3 regions of the Limnobaculum zhutongyuii genome follow, and region 1 is predicted to be linked to each of the others. Evidence: riboswitches for the same ligand, from Rfam matches in the RefSeq annotation. Region 1 holds a riboswitch; each other region holds the start of a gene.
The links. Region 1 has a riboswitch for thiamine pyrophosphate ahead of thiM (hydroxyethylthiazole kinase). Riboswitches for the same ligand answer to the same signal wherever they lie in the genome.
Positions count from the first base shown of each region.

Region 2: it holds a riboswitch for thiamine pyrophosphate, as region 1 does, so the genes downstream of both, thiC (phosphomethylpyrimidine synthase ThiC) here and thiM (hydroxyethylthiazole kinase) in region 1, are expected to answer to the same signal.
Region 3: it holds a riboswitch for thiamine pyrophosphate, as region 1 does, so the genes downstream of both, thiB (thiamine ABC transporter substrate binding subunit) here and thiM (hydroxyethylthiazole kinase) in region 1, are expected to answer to the same signal.

Region 1 is NZ_CP034752.1:3,864,624-3,866,891, forward strand. It holds gene thiD (bifunctional hydroxymethylpyrimidine kinase/phosphomethylpyrimidine kinase) at 1-137, opposite strand, end outside; gene thiM (hydroxyethylthiazole kinase) at 134-949, opposite strand; TPP riboswitch at 984-1,087, opposite strand; partial or broken gene EKN56_RS21350 (secretion protein HlyD) at 1,136-1,323, opposite strand; gene EKN56_RS17310 (PhzF family phenazine biosynthesis protein) at 1,426-2,268, shown strand, end outside.
Region 2 is NZ_CP034752.1:4,006,668-4,008,935, forward strand. It holds partial or broken gene nudC (NAD(+) diphosphatase) at 1-519, opposite strand, end outside; gene rsd (sigma D regulator) at 622-1,116, shown strand; TPP riboswitch at 1,230-1,345, shown strand; gene thiC (phosphomethylpyrimidine synthase ThiC) at 1,441-2,268, shown strand, end outside.
Region 3 is NZ_CP034752.1:3,118,990-3,121,257, reverse strand. It holds gene thiP (thiamine/thiamine pyrophosphate ABC transporter permease ThiP) at 1-168, opposite strand, end outside; gene thiB (thiamine ABC transporter substrate binding subunit) at 144-1,151, opposite strand; TPP riboswitch at 1,230-1,349, opposite strand; gene EKN56_RS14040 (DUF554 domain-containing protein) at 1,513-2,229, opposite strand.

The sequences.
Region 1 (2,268 bases):
AGCGTATTTTGCGCCACCAGCGCGGTCATTACGCTGGTACCATAAGCTTCTAACGCAGAGAAGGTTTTTAAGTCAGCCTGAATACCTGCACCGCCACTTGGATCGGTACCGGCAATAGTTAATGCATTAATTCTCATAGTGTTTTACCCATCAGATGTTCTGGTTGCAGTTGATAAAGCAGATCAAGAAAACGGGGAACAAAACTCCCCGGCCCGGCAGATTCACTGGCGGCAACGCCACCGCAAAGGGCCATTACCATGCAGGCGCTGGCAACCAGCTCAAGAGTCTTCTCTTTATCCAGCGATAAAAATGCAGCCACCACGGCGGACAATGCACAACCTGTTCCAACCACTCGGGTCATTAACGGATCGCCAAAAGGCAAGGCATAACAGGTTTGACCATCGGTTACATAGTCAATAGCGCCGGTCACCGCAACGATAGCACCGCTACCGTTGGCTAACTCAATCGCAGCCGGTAACGCAGCTAAAGAATCGTCGGTACTGTCAACGCCGCGACCCGCTGAACTCAAACCGGCCAGCGCCATAATTTCAGAAGCATTACCGCGAATAGCCGCAGGTTTCATGGTCAATAATTGATGGGCGAAGTCAGTACGATAGCTCAATCCTCCGACCGCTACCGGATCCAAAACCCAGGGAACATTGGCGCGATTAGCTGATTCCACCGCCAGCAACATCGCTTCTGCCTGAGTTTCGTTCAGGGTGCCCACATTGATCAAAAGCCCGCTGGCAATAGCACTAAAATCTCCGGCCTCCTGTCGGGCCACCACCATTGCCGGTGAGGTTCCTAAAGCCAGCAGAACATTGGCGGTAAAATTTTGTACCACCTGATTTGTCAGGCAATGAACTAAAGGGGAAGTGGTTCGCAGTTGCGTCAGCCAGTGGGCCGCAGCGGAACCGGGAAAGGGTTGAAGGTTGTGAGATGAATTCATAAAGCTCCCAACCGGCGTTAAAGAAGGCAGTACCGGTGGGATACCGTGACTTCCCTACGCTGGCATAATCCAGATCAGGTAATACGGGTGATATCTCAGCCGCTGTACATGTTGCACAGGGCACCCCGAGTCGAAGTTACATATTAGACGATTGGACAAAAGGATCAAGGATTTGTCGGGATATCATTAACGCTCCCGTAACGCTTCCTCCACCTTATTCAGCGGCTTAATCAAATACTCCAGCACCGTCTTCTGCCCGGTGAAACCACCACTACTGTTCCATCCAGATGGCCGTAAATAGAGGGGACGTAAGCGATCAGTTTAATCATTGCAGGAGGTTCGGGCCGAATATAAGCGATATCACGTGGATTCATAAACCACGCTAAATAGGGGAGGAAATATATACAGATTGATAAGTTGATGTAGGTCATTTAACAGAGCTATCATCAAGCCTGATATATAGCGGATTATGGAAAATGCTAAGAAGAGATAATGTGACGCCACGCGCCTACAAACAGGTAGATGTATTTACCACCTCGCCATTGCAGGGCAATCCCTTGGCGGTGATCCTGGAGGCGGAGGGGTTAACTGAAATGCAGATGCTTTCACTCGCTCGCTGGACTAATCTTTCGGAAACGACATTTGTTTTCAAACCGACTAATCCAGCTGCAGATTATTTGGTGCGCATTTTTACCCCTGAAAAAGAGTTGCCCTTTGCCGGACATCCTACATTGGGTACGGCCCATGCATTATTGGAGTCCGGGTTGGTGACCAAACAGCCGGGGATTGTTATGCAAGAATGTGGCGTTGGTCTGGTTGCTGTTAATATCTTACCTGAAAGAACACTAGCGTTCGTCGCACCTACGGTAACGTTTCAAACATTGACTGTTGAGGAAAGGGAACTGTTAATAACCCATTTTCAACCTGCAGTTATTGAAACAAATACCATACCGGTGATTGCCGACATGGGCATTCGTTGGCTTATGGTACGTATGCCAAACGCTCAAGCCTGCCTGACAATGACGCCAGATCAAGCCATGATTAAAAAGCTGCAAGTTGCTTGCCATGTTGATGGTGTGGTGGTTTATGGTGCCTATTCATCTGGTGTTCCTGCTGATTATGAAATGCGAGCGTTTCTGGTTGAATTAGATAAATTGGTTGAGGATCCAGTAACCGGCAGCGCTAATGCGTGCTTAGCCCGTTTGCTGAAGACCAATAACTTTCCCGACGGCGGATCGACGTCACTGGGGTATCAGGTTCAACAAGGTACCCAACTACATCGAAAAGGTTTGGTTAGCGTTCGTTTTATTCATGATGAG
Region 2 (2,268 bases), 140 kb from region 1:
CCCGGGCTACCGCCTGCTCCAGCGTTTCCCCCACCTCAACAAAACCAGCCAGTGCGGTGTAAATCCCCCCCGATGACGGTTATGCTGCGCCAGTAAAATTCGGTCTTCACGGCGAATGGCGACAATAATGCAAGGCGCTATTTGCGGATAGTAGCGCTGACGACAGTTGTTACATAAGCAGGCCCACTCCCGATCGCTGACATACATTGGATGACCGCAATACCCGCAGAACTGATGTGCCCGATAAAACCCTTCTAACTGAACTGCTCTGCCTGCCAGCTGGAACAATCCACGATCTTCATTGAGTAATTGCCGAACTGAAGCCATCTCCCTTGAGCGCTCTTTACATACCAGCCAAACGGACTCACTTTGCCACTCACCAATTCGATGCGCCTTTTCGCCCGACAGACCAAAATCATTGGCACTACCATAAGGCACCTCACCTTTTGGCAACCATAATTTCCCGGCGTGACTCAGTAGCCACCAGCCGGATTCATTACCTTGTAGTTGTTGTTCCATAAACGTTTTGCTCAACCTCTTAATTTGCTGGCAATCTAACAACAATAGATTTACATTACTTTAACTTGCTATTTTACTAACAGCCATCACTCTGGAAACACTATGCTAAACCAACTTGAAAGCTTAGCCGAGCGCGTGGGCGGCAAAATTAAACTGATTGATCAGTGGTTAGAATCTCGTAAAAACCTACTGGTTACTTATTACCGTCTTGTTGGTATTAAGCCAAACAAAGAAAAAAATATTCCTCTCGATGAAAAAGCCCTAATCGATTTTGGACACCATTTGGTGGACTACCCCTCTTCTTGCCATTTTCATATTTATGACAAAGTCATTACCCAGGAAGAAGGGGCCAGCAGCCCAAATCTGCTTATTGGCCAAAAAGCCTACCCGAGATTAGAAGAGAACACTCAAAAAATTATGGCGTTCTACGATAATTATGTCGAAAAGGGCATCAACGAAGACACCATATTACAACTGCATGAAGATCTTTCAACCGTTGGTGAACTACTGGAAAGACGCTTCTCTCTGGAAGATAAACTGATTCAGGAAGCGACCAACAGCTGGCTGAGTCATCACTCTTCTGCTGCTTCAAAATAATAGCTAAACGTGGTGTTAGTGACTGACACCATTAGAGTATAAACCCGGCGCGAAAACCCACTTGTGGTTTTTGTTAGCTTACTTATACTGTGTTGCATCACCGCTTTTGGTGATTAATCTTGTCGGAGTGCCTAGTGCCACCCTGGTGACACAGGCTGAGACCGTTAATTCGGGATCCGCGGAACCTGATCGGGCTAATACCCGCGAAGGGAACAAGAGTAATATCATCCAGATAAACTGAAATCATTGACCTCCTTTTCGGCTTTATCATTACTCCCTCTCCGAACTCCGGACAAGCAATCCTTAATTTATTAGGAGTTTGCTATGTCTAACCGAAGAACCCAACGCGCTCAGGCGCAGCAATTTATTGACCAGCTACAGGGAAGCGCCTTTCCCGATTCTAAACGTATCTATCTACAAGGTTCACAAGCGGATTTGCGCGTGCCTATGCGTGAAATTCAGCTATCACCCACGCTGATTGGCGGTAGCAAAGAGGAGCCTGAATATCAGGATAATGAACCGGTACCGGTTTATGATACTTCCGGCCCTTATGGCGACCCTCAAGCAACGCTGGATGTTCGACAAGGGTTACCTGCTTTGCGAAAAAATTGGATCGAACAACGTGGTGATTCTGAGCCTTTGCCCCAGGTCAGTTCACACTTTATCCAAAAGAGATTGGCCGACGAAGGTTTAGACCACCTGCGTTACACCCATCTTCCCGCCCCTCGCAAAGCGAAGCCCGGCAAACGAGTTACCCAGTTACATTACGCCAGAGCGGGGATCGTAACGCCGGAAATGGAGTTTATTGCCATCCGAGAAAATATGGGACGGGAACGTATTCGTACCGATGTATTAAAACAGCAACATCCCGGACAAAACTTTGGAGCCGTATTGCCGGACAATATCACTCCCGAATTTGTTCGTGATGAAGTGGCGGCTGGCAGGGCGATTATTCCTCTGAATATCAACCATCCGGAATCAGAACCGATGATCATCGGTCGAAACTTTCTGGTGAAAGTGAATGCTAACATTGGTAACTCAGCGTTAACTTCATCGATTGAAGAAGAAGTAGAAAAACTGGTTTGGTCTACCCGCTGGGGAGCGGATACGGTAATGGACCTTTCTACCGGACGCTATATTCATGAAACTCGT
Region 3 (2,268 bases), 750 kb from region 1:
TACCACATGCCACAGGTAGCTATCGTTCAATAGTTGTCGGATATCTCCGGTGGGAGAGTAAAACCACAGCGCCGCAAACGCCGCGAACGCAACGCTGAGGATCAGCGTTGCGGCAATCAAACCCGGCCAGAGCCAGCAGGGAATTAGCGGCTGACGGCGTTTTGCCATGCCTGAATCCATGAACTGCGGTGTTGTGCTACATCTTCTGGGCTAAACTCCAGCGTTGCTGTTGGTTTCGCTGTTTGAGTAAACGCTTCCGGTAGTGGGATATCGATAACCGGATACATCCAGTTAGTGGTTGGAATTTCCTGTTGGAATGCAGGCGTCATCATAAAGGCCATAAATTTAGCCGCCAATTCAGGCTGTTTGCTATTCGCCAGCAGACCGGCAACTTCAACCTGCATATAGTGACCTTCACTAAAGCTGGCTGCGACATAGCGATTATCTTTCTCTTCAATCACGTGGTAGGCCGGAGAAGTGGTATAGCTGAGGACTAAATCCGCCTCGCCTTTAAGGAACAGACCATAGGCATCACTCCAGCCTTTGGTTACGGTAACCGTTTTCTTCGCCAGTTTTTGCCAGGCCTGTGGAGCCTTATCGCCGTAGACTTTTTGCATCCACAACAGTAGACCAAGTCCCGGTGTGCTGGTGCGTGGATCCTGATAGATGACTCGCCATTTTTCCGGGCTTTCAATTAACTCATTCAGGCTTTTAGGCGGCGTCTTTAGCTTTTCTGTATTGTAGACAAAGGCGAAATAGCCATAGTCATAAGGGATAAACGTATCGTCTTTCCAGCCGCCCGGTAAGGTGAGTGAGTGGGCATTTACATCCAGCTTGTGCGGGACGAACAGGCCTGATTGCTTTGCGGCAACCAGCAAGTTGTTATCTAAACCCAGAACCATATCTGCGGTACTTTTTTTACCTTCCATCTTTAAGCGGTTAAGCAATGAGACGCCATCAGCCAGCGGAACCAGCTTTAATTCACATTGACACTGTGCTTCGAAGGCTTTTTTAATCTTTGGGCCAGGGCCCCAGTCAGAGGCAAAAGAGTCATAGGTATAAACCGTCAGCGTTGGGCGGTTTTCCGCCCCATTGGCCAGTAGCGGACAGATGACAAGAAGTCCGATTGCGGTAATGAGTTTTTTAAACACTTTGTACTCCCCTAAAAAATATCAGTCGGAAACAAAGGTCTTTGAGTAATTTAAGCTATTCAGTGGGCAGATGAAAAAACTGAACAGACTCTCAAATCCCTCCGCCGGGATTAACCGGATCAGGTTCGACGGGTATGGTCTGGTGTGATTGCACACGATAAACACATTCTCAGCTTTACTGCACCCCGTTGAGAAGGGCACATTGTAGAGTCTGTTTTGCCCATGGGGAAGGGGATTATGATTGGGAGTGAATACTAACTTATTTATTACGATTATCGACTATCCGTTGGTGAGTGAAAAAATCATAAATACAGAACCCGGAGAGAGCGGTTTATTACCCTCCTTCCGGTGATGTCTGTTATTAGCCCATAAATTTATGCCAGTACAAAGATATAGGGATAATAATGATTAAAGCGGGTAAGAAATTGACGACGGCAAAGGTTTTTATCTGAGCGATGCGTAATCCAACCGCAATCATAATAATACCTCCGCAGGCGGAGAAATCCCCCAGCGTAATCTCTGTCATATACGGCATAATTAAGCGAGCAGAAAAATAGAGCCCACCCTGAACCAAAAGCTGAGGAATCGCGATAGACATGACGGCCGCCCCCATGGAGGTGGCAAAAATCATGGCGGTGAAGATATCCAGAATGGATTTAACCACCAGCAGTTGGTAGTTACCCGTCATCCCTTCGGTGAGCGCACCGACGATACCTGTGCCACCAGCACAAAACAGAACGATTAATGCGGTAAAGTTTTGGGTGTAAAGTTCCGGCGTCATACTATGGTTACGTACGGGAATAATTCGAGCCAATCCACGCTGTATCAGGGAGCCGAATTTTTGTACGCCTTTCTCCATGTAGCATATTTCACCGATGGCCAGCCCCACGATCAATGCAAGTGCAACAGCAGGCAATTGCTGAACTTTAATGGTCATTACTACACCCATGGCAATGGATATCATGGCAAATGCAGCGGGCAGGCCATCCTGCAAACGTTTAGGCATCAGTGGTGCTAAAAAAAGACCTAATCCTCCGCCGACAAAAACGGCTGCGCTGTTCAGTAATGGACCAACCATAATTTCTTCCTACTTTTGTTTTTTTACAGGCAACGTCAT